2 regions of the Paenibacillus crassostreae genome follow, and region 2 is predicted to be linked to the other one. Evidence: riboswitches for the same ligand, from Rfam matches in the RefSeq annotation. Region 2 holds a riboswitch; the other holds the start of a gene.
What was found. A riboswitch is a leader RNA that binds a small molecule or an ion and turns the genes downstream of it on or off. The one in region 2 is predicted to bind cyclic di-GMP.
Positions count from the first base shown of each region.

Region 1: another riboswitch for cyclic di-GMP. It lies ahead of LPB68_RS16340 (response regulator); the one in region 2 lies ahead of LPB68_RS13305 (methyl-accepting chemotaxis protein).

Region 1 covers NZ_CP017770.1:3,539,354-3,549,501, forward strand. The annotation lists gene LPB68_RS16300 (inorganic phosphate transporter) at 1-430, shown strand, start outside; gene corA (magnesium/cobalt transporter CorA) at 533-1,492, shown strand; gene LPB68_RS16310 (hypothetical protein) at 1,522-2,067, opposite strand; gene LPB68_RS16315 (YerC/YecD family TrpR-related protein) at 2,301-2,591, shown strand; gene LPB68_RS16320 (sirohydrochlorin chelatase) at 2,593-3,378, shown strand; gene LPB68_RS16325 (diacylglycerol kinase) at 3,400-4,296, shown strand; gene rlmD (23S rRNA (uracil(1939)-C(5))-methyltransferase RlmD) at 4,338-5,810, shown strand; gene LPB68_RS16335 (hypothetical protein) at 5,827-6,102, opposite strand; cyclic di-GMP riboswitch class I at 6,489-6,574, shown strand; gene LPB68_RS16340 (response regulator) at 6,639-6,998, shown strand; gene LPB68_RS16345 (flagellar assembly protein A) at 7,027-8,880, shown strand; gene LPB68_RS16350 (HD-GYP domain-containing protein) at 8,852-9,892, shown strand; gene LPB68_RS16355 (helix-turn-helix domain-containing protein) at 9,913-10,148, shown strand, end outside.
Region 2 covers NZ_CP017770.1:2,888,355-2,898,502, reverse strand. The annotation lists gene LPB68_RS13325 (helix-turn-helix domain-containing protein) at 1-66, shown strand, start outside; gene LPB68_RS13320 (glycosyltransferase) at 63-1,064, opposite strand; gene LPB68_RS13315 (lipoate--protein ligase family protein) at 1,255-2,097, shown strand; gene LPB68_RS13310 (non-ribosomal peptide synthetase family protein) at 2,213-5,929, opposite strand; gene LPB68_RS13305 (methyl-accepting chemotaxis protein) at 6,000-7,769, opposite strand; cyclic di-GMP riboswitch class I at 7,946-8,029, opposite strand; gene LPB68_RS13300 (YolD-like family protein) at 8,476-8,727, shown strand; gene cysK (cysteine synthase A) at 8,807-9,721, opposite strand; gene LPB68_RS13290 (ABC transporter substrate-binding protein) at 9,841-10,148, opposite strand, start outside.

The sequences.
Region 1 (10,148 bases), 650 kb from region 2:
CACACACGGAACAAATGATGCTCAGAAGGCGATGGGTATTATCACATTTGCTCTGGTAACAGCGGGAGTGCAGGACACATTGGAAGTTCCTCTTTGGGTTAAATTATCAGCAGCGACAGCGATGGCGCTTGGTACATCTATCGGAGGATGGAAGATCATCAAAACGATGGGAACTAAAATTTTTAAAATCGAGCCGATTAATGGCTTTGCAGCAGATATTACTGGAGCTTCCGTCATATTGTCTGCAACAATTCTTCACATGCCAGTAAGTACTACACATGCCATTACATCTGCTCTATTAGGTGTTGGTAGTGCCAAACGTGTATCTGAGGTGAAGTGGTCATTAGCGGGCCGTATCATCCTTACATGGTTTATTACTATTCCCATTTCAGGTCTACTTGCAGGTGTGATATTTAAAATCTTATTCTAAATTTTTGTATATGAATAAACTGAATAGTAATTTAAAATAATAGAATCGGCCAATCAATACAGGTTGGCTTTTTTGTATTTTTAAGATGGAAAGGAATAACTTATGATTAGGACTATTGCTATAACGCATGCGCATGAGGTGAAAGTAGGGATAGCGTTAAAGGATATCCATATGAATGACTATGCTTGGATCTGGACGGATTTCAATTGTCCTACACCAGATGAAGCTGAACTCCTAGATACATATTTTCATTTTCACCCACTAGCTATTGAGGATTGCATGGTTGTGTTACAAAGACCTAAGTTGGATTTCTATGATGAGTTGCAGTTTCTTGTTCTTCATGCGTTGAACCCCGATACATTAAATGTAGAAGAAGTAGATTTATTCTTAGATCATAATTTATTAGTATCCTTTCATCATAAACAATTGACGGAGATTGATGAGGCATGGGAACAAATCATTCAGCACGCTAATGATCGTAAGATTTGGTCTCGTGGCCCTGTCGCGTGTGCGTATACTCTGATTGATAAGATGGTAGATCTTTATTTCCCTGCACTATATAGTATTGAAGATGAATTGGCTGAGATCGAGAACATAGGGAGCGATGAATCAGTCGAAGAATTAATGAAACAGGTATTTGACCTTCGTGGACGATTATTGAAATTGCGACGAACGATAGTCCCTATGCGTGATCTCATGTATCGAATAATTAATTCACAACATATTAAGAATAGTGGAGAACATACGGTTTATTTTGCCGATATTTACGATCATTTGATAAAGCTGACGGATATGATCGAAGCAGACCGTGAAATGACTGCAGATATGCGTGATAGTTATATTTCACTTAATTCCAATCGAATGAATGCGATTATGAAGACTCTTACCGTGATAACGACGGTCTTTATGCCTCTAACCCTAATAGCAGGTGTTTATGGAATGAATTTTGACAATATGCCGGAACTTCATTGGCAATACGGATATGCATTTATTTTACTAGGTATGTTCTTGCTTGGCGGTGGTATGGTGATTTGGTTTATAAGACGCGGCTGGTTTAAATAATAGAAAGCTACAGTGTTATAGTTTGGACTTTATGTTCTTTTAGACTTCCGATATGGAGTAGACTTCCTCGAATTCTTGGAGAAGGTACGATTGGAAGTCTTCTTGCGCTGCGTTGTCGTGGACTTTTTACGTCGACGCTTTCTTGGGGTGTAGTATAAGTCATCTCCATCTTTAGCTGTGCTTTTGGTTGAACCTTTTCCAAAGGTACCCATCATTAGTTTGATCATAGGGGCCATCTGTTGGACTCCAGCCATAACTTTTTGGAACTTACCCATGGAGCTAACAATCCCATCTATACCACCCATTCTATCGATAACACCTTTGAGTTCGCCTATGTTAGCTAAAGAGAATCCTGTTTTCGCAGGGGTGGCAGGTGGTAATACGGTTGCCGCTGTAGTTGTGGCAGGATCAATCCATTCACCACCTCCTTGATAAGGGATCTGGGATGATGCTTCAAGCTGAGGAATATCTCCTAATGATTCAATTCCAGGGTATGCATTATTATATGAGGGTGAAGAAAAAGGACCGAGTGAACGTTGATTGCTCGGAGAATGACGATGGTAATGCACAGGCATGATTATCACTATCCTTTTCAGATTGGTTAATAACACAGTATGTTGTAGGCGTACATAATGTATGGACGAATGCCTGGATCACATAGGGTAGGAGCGGAAAGAGGCTTCTGCCTATACTTTGTTTATATTGTTTTAGAATCAATTCTTTACTGCGTAACTCCGTTAATGCTTGAAAAGATTGCTTCGACTAAAGTACAATAGAATTACATAGTAATAGTAGAGGATGATTATCGGTGCAATTAAAGAAGCTGAATGACAAAAGTGTGGACCAATTATTTGAAGCGATACTAACTCTTAAGAATGTTGAAGAATGTTATGTGTTCTTCGATGATCTGTGTACGGTAAATGAAATACAATCACTCTCTCAGAGATTGGAAGTAGCACGTATGCTAGGTAAAGGTTCAACATATAATCAAATCGAGGCAGAAACTGGCGCAAGCACAGCTACAATCTCACGTGTTAAGCGTTGTTTGAATTATGGTAATGATGGGTACAAAATGTCATTGGAACGTTTAGGACGATAACATGGTGAGCCCAGGCGTGTTAATAATCAGCCACGGATCCAGGGAATCTTCTTGGGTAGAGCTTGTGGATGAAGCTGTGAATCAATTACCGCTGCAGGAATCTATTCCTGTGGCGGTTTCATTCTTGGAGCTTGTACAGGGAAGATTGATTCAAGATGGTATCAATCAACTCGAAGCACAAGGTGTAACTGATATTATCACCATTCCACTGTTTGTATCTTCAGGGAGTACGCATGTTGATGAAATTGCTTACGCGCTAGGTGTGAAAGAGACGGCAGATTGCGAAACAGATCTGGCACCTTTTCACATCCAAGCTAATATACATTATGGACTTCCGATGGACGATGATCCTGATATTGCTCAGATGATCTGGGATAAAGTAAGAGATCAAGTAAGAGATCAAGCTTCATCTTCAGAACATGGTCGTCAAGTTATACTTCTTATTGGTCACGGAAGTATTTATGAACATTTCCGAGTCCGCTGGGAACAGGGTCTTTCATCACTCGCGTCAAAAGTAAAGGCGATGAGCGATGTGGTTACTGTAGATTATGCATTATTAAATCCAGACTCTGTTAAGCAGAGAATGGAATATTGGATCAATGAACAAGGATTCGAGGTGATTGTATTCCCGCTCTTCTTGAGTGAGGGATATTTCACTCAGAATGTAATACCGGGTCGACTTGAGGAATTTAAGTATCGTTATACCGGTGAGGCACTTCTGCCACATCCCTTGCTGTCGCATTGGATTGGTAAACAGATTTATGCTATGTTACAAATGATCAAATAATAATAACAGGTGGTTTCTGGTATGAAGAGAGCAAGGTTAATCTATAATCCTACTTCTGGACGAGAGGAAATGAAAAAAAGACTAGCTGACATATTAGAACGCCTCGACCAAGGTGGTATTGAGACTTCGGTCCATGCTACAACGGGAGAAGGAGACGCGACTCGTGAAGCTGCAGAAGCTGTAGAACGCGGGTATGATATGATCATTGCCGCGGGTGGCGATGGTACGTTGTATGAAGTCGTTAATGGAATAGCTGGCAAAAAAAATCTTCCACCACTCGGCTTATTTCCGCTGGGAACAACTAATGACTTCGCTCGAGGACTTGGTATTCCTAAGAATTGGGAAGAATATTGTGATCTGATTATTCAACAAGAGACAAGACCTATAGATGTAGGAAAAGCCAACGATCGTTATTTCATTAATATTGCGGGTGGCGGAACGTTAACGGAATTGACATACGATGTTCCAAGTAAGCTCAAGACTTTAATCGGACAACTTGCCTATTATCTAAAAGGAATAGAGAAGATGGTTCGCTTATCACCACAGGAACTTATTATCAAGGCGAATGGACAGGAAACTTTGCATGATGAATTTATGTTGTTTCTCATTGCGAATACGAATTCCGTTGGGGGATTCGAACTACTGGCTCCAGATGCGCGTATTGATGATGGTTTATTTGATGTCATTGCACTAAAGAACTGTAGTTTACCTGAATTCGTTCGTGTCGTTAGTATGGCACTCCGTGGTGAACATCTGCGGGATAAGAAAGTCATTCATTTCCAAACAGATTATATGGAGGTCACTTCACCAGGTGAAGTGTTGTTGAATCTTGATGGTGAGCTAGGGGGTTCATTACCTGGTACTTTCGAGATGTTGAAGCAACATATACAGATTTTCGCTAAAGCAGATTTAAAATAGTTACCCATGAGAAAATTAAGGGAAGAAGTGAATATAGCATCATGAGAAAACACCGTAGCGGTCGCTCATCCGACCGCCATAGCAATCCTGCTCCATTGATTGGATTGCCGGTTACCAAGAACGACGAAGTCGTCATCGACATTGTCGGTATGAACCATGACGGAGATGGGGTTGGCCGTGTAGAAGGCTATACCCTATTTGTGCGGGGGGCTCTCCCAGGGGAGAGCGTTCTGGTGAAAGTTCTGAAAACCAAGAAGCAATATGGTTATGCTAAACTATTAAATATCATAGTTCAGAGCCCTGATCGTATTGAAGTGCCCTATTCGATCAAGGATCAATATGGTGGATGTCAGCTACAACATATGGATTACAACGCACAATTGATATGGAAGCGTCAGTTAGTAATAAACAACCTAGTGCGCATTGGGAAATTAGATGTACTAGATGAACAAGTGAGTGGGGAAGCTGCAGAACAAGGGATTAAGGTACATGATACAATCGGCATGGACAATCCTTGGCGTTATCGCAATAAAGCCCAAGTCCCCATCGGAGAATCTGATGGAGAGCTTGTAGCGGGCTTCTATGCCCGAGGAAGTCATCGTATTATCGATATGGATGTATGCCTTATACAGCATGAGACCATTGATCAAATCCTTAATCTTGTTAAAACTATCGGTCGTAAGCTTGGTATCACAGCTTATAACGAGGAAACAGGACAAGGTTTACTTCGCCATGTTGTCGTTAAAGTGGCCTTCCGTACAGGAGAAATAATGGTTGTCTTAGTAACGAATGGTGCGAAGATACCGAATGTTGACACCTGGATTGCCGAGATTACCAAGTCTATGCCAGCTGTGACTAGTATATGTCAGAATATCAATACGAAGCAGACGAACGTCATCTTCGGTGATAAGACTAATGTATTGTGGGGGAATGAAGTCATCTACGATTATATTGGTGACGTGAAATTTGCCATCTCCGCACGTTCATTCTATCAAGTGAATCCAGTCCAGACTGAAGTGCTGTATAGGAAAACACTGGATTATGCGGGACTTACAGGAGCAGAGACCGTCATTGATGCCTACTGTGGCATCGGAACGATATCGTTGTTCTTAGCTCAACATGCGAAGAAAGTCTATGGCGTAGAAATTGTCCCTGAGGCAATCGAAGATGCACGGGCTAATGCTAAGTTGAACGGTATGACCAATGTCGAATTCGAAGTCGGCGCTTCAGAGGATGTCATTCCTCGCTGGAAGGAGCAAGGGATCACGCCGGATGTGATCGTCGTAGATCCACCTCGTAAGGGCTGTGATCCGCGCTTACTAGAGACGATCCTAACGATGCAACCGGAGCGGGTGGTGTACGTGAGTTGCAACCCATCGACATTAGCGCGCGATCTGAGAGTGCTCGAGGATGGCGGTTATCGGACGGTTGAGGTGCAACCGGTGGATATGTTCCCGCATACGGTGCATGTGGAGTGCGTGGTAAGGATATATCGAGAGGATGTAACAAATTAATAAACCCGTGATATAACTAATAAAGTCCAGCTAAAATCGTAATAAAGTCCTGATATTCCTGAGTGAGTGAATGAGAAAGGCAGCAGATACCGCCAACCTCCAGGCACACCCAGAAGCCTGCAAAAGAACCGAAAAAAACCGAGTGAAAACCAGGTATATCCCTGTTTTCACTCGGTTTTTCTTTTGCCTCGTTAAATACCTCGGGGTTGTCGTCAGATCGCCGCGGCACACGAAACCCATGATATTCCTGCCTTTTCCCCAAATCGACTCCCCTCTTTACGAACTTCTTCATCCATCTCCAATCGTTTGTCTCCCCATTCATTTCCCCCTGATCTTTTGCATGGCGGTTTTGTAGCAAGAGTTTATTTATGCATGCAACGGTGGAATGCGGGTTGAGGTGGTGTGAAGTAGCAGGGGTTTATTAATTGGGAACAGAGGATTAGGGTAGAAGCATAATTGATAAAACTTTGAAACGCTCAAAGCGTTAGTAGGATATGATCTCCGTCAGCGTTTTTTTGTGCGAATATTTATTTGCTGACAAGCTGTTGTCGCTGATTCTTTTTTATTAATAGTGACGCTTAAACACATACCATCAAAACGTGTCGAATATTGCAAAAAAATGTTGAAATGTTTGCGTTTTGCAAATATAATAAAGCTAACATGAACTACATAATGCTCAAATCGAAACGGCAAACCTATTAAAAAGTAGGGACGCAAAACTATGGACCTAAGGAAGATAATTCTATGGTCGCCAAGTTACCGAAGGTGAGGTGAACCTCTAAAACATCACTCTTCTGGATGTTTATATTTTTATATTTGGAGGGACACATGGCGAGAATAATGATTGCTGACGATAGCCCTTCTGTTCGCTTCTTGATTTCAATTTTAGTTACTCAGGCAGGTCATGAAGTCGTTTTACAAGCAAATAATGGACGTGAGGCTTTAAATGTCTACTTTGAGACGAACCCCGACTTATTGATTGTCGATTTTCAAATGCCTATTATGGATGGCATTTCTCTCATAGAAGAGATTACGAAAGTAGATCCCGATGCCAAGATCTTGATGTGTACAGGTTCAATTGAAAAGTTACAGTGTGATTCGAGAATGAATAAGGGTGTTACGGTAATCGCAAAACCGTTTGATAATAAAGACTTTATCGAAGCCGTTTCAACAGCCTTAGCGAATTGAAAGGAATATAACAAGTGAGGTGTTACCTATGTCAGATATCAGTGAACAAGAAATATTAAAGTTGTTGAAGAAACTCGACCAATATTCTCATTCACAGGAACGAGAGGGAATAGGATCATCTTCAACTACGCCTATTAACCTAGATGATGAGGTCGTGGATGGATTTATTAAGGTTGAGCATGGAAAGGTCATTGTTGGAAATCCGTCCAATGGGGGTAAAGTCCCTACTTTAAAGGTACAAGCTCCTGTCAAGCTGTTGATAGATGGACAAGAGATCAGTAAAGAGACTAAAGTTTCTTCTGAAAGCGTAATCGAGTGGAAGATTGAAGAAAAGCCCTTATTCGAAATATCAGTATCAGAAGACAAAATAGATGCATATTTAACAATTAATCGCACACAGAGACATGCATGGTCGTTAGCTGATAAGGCTCTTGAATTGGGTGTAACACTGACTGCGGAGGAAGATTCATCAATCGTTTTGGAGACCATCAACCTGCAAGATATTCTTACAGCAGTTGAAAATATGAACATTAAGATGAATCTGGATGTACCAGCCATACATATGGAAATCCTTCAGCTTTCTCATCGACCTGTGAAGATCGCAAGAGGTAAGCCGCCTGTTCAAGGTCAGGACGCCCGACTGGATATATTCTTCTCGGAAAACATCGAGAACATCTTAACCGAGGTACGGGGGTTAATCGACTATAAAAATCACATGAACATTCCCTCCGTCAAGAGTGGAGATGTCATTGCTAAGAAAACACCACCTGTAGAAGGACAAACGGGGTATGATGTGCTTGGAAATGTGTTATTTCCCGATCCGGTTAAGGACATTCGTATTGCTGGGAGGGATAACGTAGAGATTACATCGGATTCCATTGTTATTGCTAAAAAAGAGGGAAGACCTCGAGTCACAGGTAATCAAATTAAGTACTTTGACATCAATACGGCTTACCTTGTGCCAGGTAACGTTGACTTACAAACAGGCAATATCGTATTTGCAGGTGACGTGATTGTCTACGGAGATGTTATGGATAACATGATTATTGAATCACTGGGGAACATTTATGTGGCTGGCAGCGTTTTTAATTCGACTTTAACAGCCACTGGGAGTATTGCAGTGAAGGGAAACGTCTTCGGGAGTAATTTGTATTCTGGATATTTCGGGATGCTTTATAACAGGCTCTATAATAATTCCAAACAGTTGATGGATATACTTGAAAAAATGATGCAAAGCGCAAAAATGTTATTAAGTGAAATCAGTAAGAAGAATATGCAAGTGCGGTATGGCCAAGTGTTGCTACTGGTTATAGAAAGCAATTATCAGCAAGTATGGGATGTTCTGAAAGAATTGATGGGTGTTATTTCAGGCATACAGTCTTACAATAAAGATGCTTTGCAAGAACTGAACAACTATTTAGAGTTATTCCTCCAGCCAACAAAAATAGTGGAAATCATGACAGCTCCTAGAATGGAAGATTTCTTGCGAGTCTTAAAGAAAGCATTCATGAGAGTCGCTTTAAGTCAGGAATCGCAAGTCCAAATCAACATAAACCAAGGTCAGAACTCAACATTAAAGTCGAATGGAGACATCCTTATCCGAAAAGAAGGCGTTATCCAATGCGACCTTTATTCAGCAAGGAATATCATTTTCTTTCTGGACAATTCCGTTTGCCGAGGCTCCAAGCTTGAAGCGGGAGATACGATCTCTGCCATGTATGTTGGTGGCATCACAGGTGTAGTGACAAGCCTTAAAGCAACAAAGAAAGTTATTGTGAAGAAAATGTTTGAAGGTCGAGTTATCATTGATCGGCAAAGCATGGATATATTTGAACCGATTGAAGAAAAGACGTTTGATCATAACAGTTTTAACCAACTTTAAGTGGGTGACTCTTATCGATAATACGCGTTTTATTGGGAGAAGATTAAATAATAATGTTTATTCGAGGCAAGGCAGCTTACTTCTACCTCAGAACAGTATCTTAGACAATCATCATCTTGATCTCCTTCACCAACACGGAATCGAGATATGGCGAGAAGACATCCAACTGGTTACGGAAGTCATAATGGAAGAAGCGATTTCAGAAGTTCAAGCGATCTATGAAAAGATTCATCACCAAACGGAACAGCTATCGAATCAAGGGATACAGGATGAGTTAATGCCGAAAATCCAAGAATTATGTATCAACAATAACCTATCGAATGTTATATTAGAATTAAGTAAAAAGGATAATTATACCTATCGACATTGTATTGGAGTTGCGGTTATTTCGTTTTTAATCGGAAAATGGTTGAGGATGAAAGACGAAGAGCTAAGTGAACTTGCCATTGCGGGTTTATTGCATGATCTTGGCAAGGTTAAGATTCCTGATTTGATATTAAATAAAGCAAGTAGGCTTAATGCTGACGAGTATGCCGAAATGAAGCTCCATACACTTTTGGGGTATGAGATGATTCGGAATATTTCAGAAATGACGGAACAACAAGCTCTAGTTGCGCTTCAGCATCATGAAAGAGAAGATGGCAGCGGATATCCATTTGGAGTTTCGGGCGAAAAGATCACTCCATTCAGTAAGATCGTATCAGTCGCTGATGTGTTTCATACGATGATTTCAGAACGAGTGTATAAGAAACCAGTACCCTTGTACCAAGTGTTTCAGGAAATCTACAAAAGTTCCTATGGATTGTTTGATCCAAAGATTGTTCATAGTTTTATCATGAACATGATGAACAGATTGGTTGGCGATCATGTGATTTTGACGGATGGTCAAGTGGCTCGTATAGTCATGCTCCATCCAGACGATCTTATCAATCCTTTAGTTGAGGCTAAAGGACAATTTTATGATTTACGACATTCTGAACATAAAATCTTAGACTTTGCCAGCAATCAATAACGAAACAAATGGAGGTTCCCATGAAAGTCTCTACTTTAAGATTATTAAGAAAAGAAAGAAAGATGACTTTACAAGCTGTAGCAGAGTCAATCGGTGTAGCTAAAAGCACCTATGCCTGTTATGAACTAAATTATCGACAGCCGCCCATTGAAGTGTGGCAGAAGCTGGCCATACTTTTCAACACATCCGTCGACTATATAATCGGAGCTACGGATGATCTTCATCCCCAATATAAATGTACGAATGCGAAAGCGAT
Region 2 (10,148 bases):
TCTTTCCGCAAATTAGAAGGAATGACGCCAGGTCAATATCGGGACATTAAGAAACTGAGGGATTAATGGCTTAGCCATGTATCGAAAAATTTACGATATCCCTCTTTCATCACATGACTGGAGAATTTCTCGAAGGCATAGTCCCGATTGTCGTTCGAGAATTTATGGGGTGAAGCAGCTGCCATATTAACAAGCTCGAACCAATTCTGCTCATTCCCGGAAAAAGCATGCTTCGAGCTAATGTGATCATAACAAGGATGTTCAGGCTTAACGACAATTTTCCCCATGGCCAATGCTTCGGTTAGAGGCATGGCAAAGGTGTCGAATTTCGAACAACTCCAGTATACCTTGGATGAATTCATAAGCGTGAATATATCACTTTGCGATAATGCAAATTGAAGATTCACGTTATGCGGTATGTTATATTTCTTCATACTTTCTCTATACCGTTCACCACCAAATACCATCACAACATCCTTATCTGGATTCTGACGTGCATACTCCAAGACAAGATCGGGCCGTCTGTTCTCTTCATCTCTGCCAATCCAAAGGATACGATTATCGATGATTTGAGCGGGATCGAAATGTTGTTCTGCTAATTTCTCGCTGAATCCAATCGGAATGACATCTACATCTGTTACACCATAATGACGGGCGAATTCCCGTTTCAAGAATTCAGTCTGAACCACAGCCTTATCCACCATTTGATAAAAAGGCTTCATCATCTCATATCCTGTTAATGCCGGGTCTGGAAAACTATGTGGAAACAGTACGCTATTCTTAATGAACATTTTCAAATATGTAAATCCTGAAACGGTGTATATGACATGATCAATTTGCTGCGCATGGATCTGATCTAGCACAATATCATAATTGACTAGGTCGCCCTTCTCATGTTCATACCCCGGAATCCAGTCATGACTACTCACATGACGTTCAGGGGAGATGAATACAATATCCACACCTAATTCCATACCTATTTGCTTCAATCGATCCGCAAAAACACGCGGCCCTTGAGACTCCGCAAATTGTATCTTCCTCATGACCAGCCCAACTTTTTTCACGAATATACCATCCTGTCTCCTGAATATCAGGTTTTTACTTGTCTTCTTAATATCAAATATATCAGAAGACAAGTGAGATTAATAACAGGGTTACAATCTTAATCTTTCCTTTAACATCTGTGATTACTGACATGGTAGAATAAAGGCAACTTAAGATCAATCTATTGCTATCCAAAAGGGGACTATTGATGTGAACGAACCGAACCATTCAGAACTTGATCATATGCTTATTCTAGATCGAATGAATGAGCTAACGGATCCTGATCCGCTTTATTCATTTGCATTGGACGAAATCCTCTGCAAGCATACAGGTAACGGAGGACCAGCAATCTGTCACCTATGGCGTCACCCCCATTCTTTTATTATGGGGCTTCGAGATAGTCGCTTACCCCATGCTAATCAAGGAAGACAGTGGGTAGCATCTCAAGGATACCAAGTGGGTGTCAGGAATTCCGGTGGTGCCGCTGTTCCACTCGACCTTGGTGTCGTTAACATCTCACTAATTATACCTAAGCAAGGTCAAGGAGATATGCATTTCCATCGTGATTTTGAACGGATGTATCGTCTGATTCAGACTGCGCTACTACATACAGGTTCTCAAGTAGATAAAGGAGAAATTCAAGGCGCTTATTGCCCCGGTGACTTCGATTTAAGTATCGCAGGGCGCAAATTCTGCGGTATTGCCCAACGTAGGCAAGCTCATGCCTATATCGTACAGGCATTTGTCATTGTTGATGGTACAGGGCAAGATCGAGCACAACTTGTACAAGGCTTCTATGAGCGTGCAGCCTTTGATGCCGACTCTTCTCAATATCCAATAGTAACGGACGGCAGTACGGCAAGTCTAGTTGAACTAACGGCTATGGGTAAAGAGCCAATCACCAATTTTACCGAAGCTGTGAAACGTGTCATTCGAGAACAACAGATCTCACTAAATTGTTCATCGAACGTAGAAGACGTCTATTTGCCTACGACAGCTGATATTCTAGAAATGGCATCCACATTACGGCATCGCTATGATATAGATATATAAATACACACGCACAGAAGAAGGGCTTCCGTATTCGGAAGCCCTTCTTCTGTGTAATCATCGTTTTTGTAAACAATAATCTAATTTAGTTGTGCCCCGTACCGCAACATTCATTGCTTTAAGGTTTATCGAAATAGTCAACCGCAATGGCATGTTCAATAAGACGCTGGAAGAAACCCTCATCCGGTACTTGACACGCTACATTTAATTTCTGTAAATAGTCGGTTGTTTGAGGACAAGCAAATCTATAAATGGAGTTCTTAGCCCCATCTCCTTCAAGCTGGGCCATAGCCAACTCCAATCCAGTCTGTTCCTTCGGCTGACTACTGTCGAACAGCCATGATTCGTACTGTTCCCAGTCCAAAAGGGTTATATCATATCCGTATTTGTGGAAGGATTCAATCATCTCTTCATACGGAATCTGCACAGGATTACAAATATGAAACATCTTACCTACGGTATCGTCACTTAGAGCTAACGCGGTAATCGCTTGTCCCGCATAGTTAATCGGTGTCAAGTCAACTTGCCAACGGACCTGAGGAGCTTTTTTCAAAAGTAACATCGCTTTGAGCATTCGATAAAATGCATTATTGTTTATGTTATTCTGAAATGCGCCCGTCTCAGAATGACAGGACAGGTTCCCGACACGATATACCGTTGCCGCAACGCCTTCCTCTTCGCAAGTTCTAACGACTAATTTCTCCGCTTCCAGCTTACTATTGGTATATACATTCTCAATACTCACGGAATAATCGTAAGCATCCTGCTCAGCAAACGTATTCCATTGGTCACTTAATGCTAAATCTTCTGGTATTCCTAGAGTAGACACAAAGTGAAAGCGAACATGTTCTTTCCCTCTAGCGAATGAAAGCAATCGATTCGTGCTCTCTACATTAACTCTAGCGAAATACTCAGCATCGCCAAAATGCTTCACTTCAGCTGCACAATGGATGATCGAATCAATCTTATCCTGTAATAATGCCGCGACCTCATCAATCAATCCTAGGTTTTCTTTCTCCAAATCCCCCTGAATAGCAATAACTCTACCTTCAAGCTTCGAACCGATGCTGTCCCCAAAGTAATTCTTCATAATTCCTACAAGACGTTGGTAAGGATCATCATTACCTGAAGAACGCACTAAACAGTACACGGTTGCTTCAGATCTCTGAATTAGTTCATATAGAAGATGTGAACCCAAATATCCCGTAGCACCTGTTAATAGGACATGTTTATTACTGTATACCTTTACGTCACTAGAAGAATGCGTTCCGAACGATTTCGGAAATTCCTCTAGATTTTGCATGTCCGTACTGTCAGCAATATTGTTCTGGATGACAATCGTGTTCTGTAGGTCAACCACTCTCTCTGCCAATTTTGCGATGGTAGGAAATGCGAAGAAATCATTAATTTTTAATTGTGGGTACTGTGGTTTTAGAATAACAAGAATCTCTAAAATCTTCAGAGAATGCCCTCCAACTTCAAAGAAATCATCATGTATACCAATATGAGTACGATTTATCGCCTTCTCCCACGCTTCGGAGATCGTCTGCTCTAATTCATTACGGGGAGCTACATAATCGGCGTTCTCCTCTACGGTTACCTCTACTTCATAACGTGCAAGTTGTTTACGGTCGATCTTAGCCGTAGGCGATACAGGCATTTCCGCTAGGTAGTAGAAATGACTTGGCACCATATAAGATGGCACCTTTTTATTCAAATACTGGACAAGCTCACTTTTAGCTATCGCTTCCCCATTCTTCGTTGTATAGAAGGCAACCAGATACTTTGTTCCATCTGCTTCTGCCTTAGCAATGATTGCTGTTTCTTTGATGTTCTCGTGTTTAATTAGATTTTCTTCAATTTCACCGATCTCAATTCGATAGCCTCGAATCTTAACCTGAAAATCTTTTCTACTCACGTATTGAATTCCGTTTTCTTGTAGCATAACCATATCCCCAGAACGGTAATATCGCTTGCCTGAATTCGGATAAATAGGATCCGAGATGAATACTTCATTCGTCTTTTCCTGTAAGTTCAAATACCCTTTAGCAATACCCACAGAACTAATCAACATTTCACCCATCACATTCAGTGGACAAGGTTGATTATTCTCGTTCACAATCAGTACCTCATAGTTTGTGAGAGGTTTACCAATAGGAATGCTAGATACATCTTCTGCGACGATATAATCAATGATATGGCCCGTTGTTAATGCTGTGACCTCCGTTGGACCATACACGTTTTGAATCATAATATTCTTATCCAGCTTCTTCTGTAATACTCGAACGGACTCACCAGATAACGCCTCACCACCCACAACGAGACTCTTGATCACGCTGTACTTCAATGCATCTTCCTTACTTAGATGAGCAGACAATTGATTGAAGAATACGGTTGGTAAGAGACAGAGACGCGTTGCTTTCACTTCTTCAATAGCTGCGGTAAATGATTCTATCGAGAAGCGCTGTTCATTATTCAAGATATGCAACCTAGCTCCGCTACACAGTGAACTGTACATGTCATAAACCGATGCATCGAAGCTGAATGTAGAATACTGCAACATAATATCATCTTCATTAAACTGGAGATCTTCCTTGGTTCCCAAGGCAAGGTTCACAACGCCAGCATGTGCGATCATAGCTCCTTTAGGCTTGCCTGTAGAACCGGATGTATAGATAACATAAGCCATATCTTCAGGATCATGAATGACATCTACGGAGCTATCGGGATACACATCTAACTGCTTGTCCAGACAAAAAATAGACACTTCCGAATGATTATCACTTAACAGTTCTTGTAATTTCGATGTAAAATTCTCTTTGGTTATAACGATGTGGGACTGAGTGTCTGTAATAATGTATGAATTCCGATCATCTGGATGCTCCGGATCAAGAGGAATATACGCCCCTCCAGCCTTTAGTACACCCAACATACTTACAATGGCATCCATGCTTCTCTCCATGAAGATAGCAACAAATTCACCTTTAGTAACACCCTTTTGCACCAACATGTGAGCCACTTGATTCGATAAACGATCCAATTGACTGTAGGTTAGACTCCCCTCATCCGAGGAAAGCGCAACATGATTAGAATATTTCTCCACTGCTGACGCAAACATTGCTGGGATCGTTAACATCTCAGACCATTCTTTGTTTGTACTATTGAGCTCAGCATATGCGTTCATATCTTCTTCAGTTAAGATCGGAATACTTCCGATGGAAACCGTGTTATTGGCTAACGTTGCTTTTACAATGTACTCGAAGTGCCGTGAAAATTTAAGAATAGTGCTTTCTTTGAATAAGTTCTTATGATAGGTGATATGAGTAATCCATACGCCGGCATTTTCACGAACAATCCAATTTAGATCGCTATCCTTGACCGTATCATCTTCACCATAGATAGTCCTCATAATGGATGATTGCCCTGTCAATTGTTCAATTTCGGATAATGGGGCACTAACCTCATAGGCAGTGTTTAATTTCTCCGTAATTTGGTTACATAGCTGCTGAAATGAAATATCGCCTTCCCATATCACTCGAAGTGGTATTACATTCCCTATTGCATCATTTACTCCAACAATTAAATCTCTTTCCCCCGTCATTCTGTACAGAAATACAAAGTAACAACTAAGCATCCACACGCTCATATCACCTAGATGCTTAAGTTTAATCGTTTCATCAGAGTTTATTTCAAGTTTTAATGTCGTTTTCTGAACCTCTCTGGAAGTCAAATGCTTGGGAAAATCTGTATACATGTCTAATGCTGACAAAGGAGTCTGAAGCTCTCTTACCCAGTAATCTTTCTTAGTTTCACTATTTAGTATGGCTTTCAACATCTTCAGCTCCTTATTATCTCTCTATAAGTTCGGTAACCCCCAAACAATCTTCAAATGCGATATGTCTATACTAAACTTTCAATTGAATAACTAATTCTTCAAGCTTAGTCGAGATTTGACTCAAATGCTCTGCCGTGTTCACAATTTTATTAGAAGATTCACGTTGTTCATGGGTACTTGATTTGATCTCTTCCGAGACTTCGGCATTTCTCTCTGCCATGACCGCAAGCTGTTTAATAGAAGCTGTAATTTGTTCCGTCTCCGCTACCATTTCTTCTGTTGCAGCTGATACTTCCTGAATTTGACTTGTAACCGATTCTGTAGCCGATTGTATCGTTGCAAATAACTTACCTGTTTCTTGAACAATCTCGATTCCGACTTCAACATTATGTTCGCCTTCATTGATCGCATCGACTGCGACTTGAGTCTCCATTTGGATGTATCGGATTAACTCCGTTATTTGTTCTGCTGATTTTTTTGATTCTTCAGATAGCTTCTTAACCTCATTCGCAACAACCGCGAATCCTCTACCCTCTTCTCCAGCTCTAGCTGCCTCGATACTAGCATTTAGAGATAGCAATTGTGTTTGCGTAGCAATCTGAGTAATCACCTGAACAATATCTCCAATCTGTCCCGAACGTTTCTGCAGCTGTTCCATCGAACTCACTGAGTTGAGTACCGATTTATGAATAGCATCCATTTGCTTCATAACCCGTTCAACATTCTCGCTACCTTGTTCGGAATGATCTCTCATATCCATTGACGTATCAGACAACTGATTGGTACTTCCTGCAATCGTATTAACCCCTGATGATATTTCTTCAAGTGAAGTTACACTCTCTATGATTGACTTACTTTGTTGAGACGCTTGATCAGATATCTCTTCAATATTCGTGGTAATCTCCATTGAAATATGTTGATTATCTTCCAACGTAGCGAATAATTCTTTGGATTGGTCTGCCGATTGTATAGATATTGATTTAATCGTCGTAACCAAGCGATTAATATTCACTGCAGTCGTATTAAATTTCTCCGCTACTTGACCCAATTCATCCTTGCTTGTTGCAAGTTGTACATTGAAATCTCCATTACTTAATTTCTCCAACGCCTTGATCAAATGTTGCACCGGTGCGAAGGTTCGCTTCGTAATGAAATATTGTAGTGTTATCATTACAAGTAGGGTCACCAGCAAAGCTAGCGACGTATATTTCAACAATTCTTGCTTTCCGTGCTTAATTAAGCTAGCATCGACATCTATACCCATATAGGCATAGATAGTACCTTCGGCATCCTGGTATGGAGTTAGAACGGTTACCCATGTACCGTAATCATCGTCATACGGTTTGGTAAACGCCATTTCTTTGGTCTCTAGCATTTCTCTAACACCATCTGCATGAATTTCAGGTTGCGGGTACATTGCTCCGAGTTCTAGTCCATCTTGTGCAAGCATGTCCATGGTCTCATCTGAAAAAGCGATGATTGATGTTTCATTACCATTTGTTAGTTCAGGACCAAATAAATACCCTTGAGCTACGTTAGGATGTTGAACAGGCAATTCCGCAAATACTTCTGCCATTTTTCTCTGGATCGGAGATTGACGATCTTTATTCGCCTTCGCTTCGGACGCCTCTTCCATTGTAACCTTTTTCTCCCAGGCTTCCATAATTTTCCTTGAATCCGACTCCAATTGGTTCGTTAGAACCTGTCCTTGGATATAATAGCTTGCTGCAATTAATATAATTCCAGACGAAATAATAAATAAACTTGTCCATAACATGTTTTTGACGACAATACTTTTATTATTAATAATCCCTTTAAATATTTGTGGCATCTTCATCATATATCTCCTCTTTGTCTTCATAGTATGGTGCTCTTCATTATGTAATTCCTACTAGCCTTTTACATTTACAATAAAATCTCGATCACTCTCTTATCCATTAGTCCGCATTGGATTAGGCATGGAACAAAAAAGGATGTTCCACAAAAACTGACAAAGCAGCTGTAGATCATCCATTTTGCTGCAACTGGCTGACTTCCCCTTAGGAATTAGTCCCTATAGCTTTGCGTCACTACTTTTCAGTAGTTTTGCCCTATTAAGATATGAAATCGATAATTTTATTCGACAATAAACAACAATGAGACTCATTCTACTACTAATTTGTAAATATATCCATCATTTTTTCATGTAACACGACTATTTTTTTGTCGAATTATATAATTTATTGATCAAAACACCTAATTTACGTACAAAAAAATAGGACCTTAAAATTATATAAGATCTCATTTAAGCCCCTGAAGAACTATTTTATCACAGCAATACTCTCCCAATGATGTATTTACATCCTTCTGCTGTTAACACCTATACATCCTTAGTACTCCCCTTGTCTACCCGCTTAAATTTCACCTTGTGCCATTTAGGTCTTCTAGTATATTAGTAATGGTATAACCAGCATTCATACCTCTTGATGCTATTGCCAATGACTTGGGTAGCAATTGACGTTATACTTGAGACAGGGCTTTGTTTGTTGTGTAAGGGAGGGATGTATATGGCTAAGGCAAAAGTTGCAAAAAGGCCTACGCGGGATGAGTTTGAATTGGAAGAGCTAGGAAATCAATTGGTCGAAGCAACATACGAGGACAGTGAAATTATGCTAACCGTTTGGGGACGAGAAGAACAGGTAAGAGGTGTCATCATGACCTTGGATTCACGAACTCGACTAGTGCATATCCAGAATGATATAGAAGTAATAAGAGTACCCTTTCTAGACATTATGAAAGTGGACTATCCTAGAGATTAATAAAAATCAAAAAATCGATAAGAACAATACATCATATTGTCCCTATCGATTTTTTTTCATTTCTCTTATATTCCAACCTTTAGAATAATTCCATGCTTAGGTAACGTTCTCCTGTATCAGGAGCTATACATACAACTCGTTTGCCTGTTCCTAATTTCTTTGCTACTTGGATCGCCGCGAACACAGATGCACCCGAGGAAGGCCCTACAAGAATCCCCTCTAGTCTAGCTAGATCCTTCATCATCCCAATCGCATCGACATCTGAAATCTGAATAATCTCATTATATACACTTGTATTTAGGATGGCCGGTACAAAACCTGGACTCGTTCCTACTAATTTATGCGAACCCGGTTGTCCACCCGATAGAACGGGAGATCCTTGAGGTTCTACCACAGCGATATAAATGTGTGGCAGATGCTGGCGCAACGTTTCACCTGTACCTGTAATGGTACCCCCTGTGCCTGCAGTAGCTACAAATGCATCCAATTGATTATTCATTTGATCCAATATCTCTGGGGCTGTCGTGACACGATGAATATCTGGATTAGCAGCATTCTCGAATTGTTGTGGAATGAATCCCCCAGGAATAGCTTCCCTAAGTTCCAATGCTTTGGCGATCGCACCAGGCATTCTTTCACTACTAGGTGTTAGAACAACCTCTGCACCGTAAGCTTTTAGAATATTGATTCGTTCCTTGGACATATTATCGGGCATAACAAGAATAGCTCTATATCCTTTGGCAGCAGCTATCATAGCTAATCCAATCCCTGTATTCCCACTGGTAGGTTCAATAATAGTACCTCCAGGAGAGAGTTTTCCACTTTTCTCCGCTGTGTCAATCAGGTTAAATGCCGCTCGATCTTTAACACTTCCTGAAGGATTGAACATTTCCAACTTCACATATACTTCTGCCGCTCCTTCGGGAACCACACGATACAATCGGACGATCGGTGTCTGTCCTATAAGTTCTACTACACTTTGTACAATTGACATATATTTTTCAATCTCCTTTATGTATTTCAATATTCATATTAGTGATCATATCATTAAAAAGAAACGGAACCATCCTATCTAGGGTGGTTCCGTTTCTGCAATGAATATGTTCTATTCTATTATTGAGCTGAACCGAATTGGATCCAAGCTTTTTGAATTTCATCTACAGTTTGATCTTTCGTTGAGCTTTTACCGATATAGGCTTGCATCAATTCTCCGAACTTCTGATGGAATGTGTCTAGGGAATAGTTTATTGCTAAATCACCTGATTTATTCGTCTGAAGAATCTCATCCATTTGCTTAGGCATATCAAGTTCTGGAAGCGGAGCATCTTTGATCGGAGGAATTACCTTAGCAACTTCCGAGAACCATGATACACCATAATCTGAAGTATAGAGCCAATTAAAGAATTCTATTGTTTCATCTG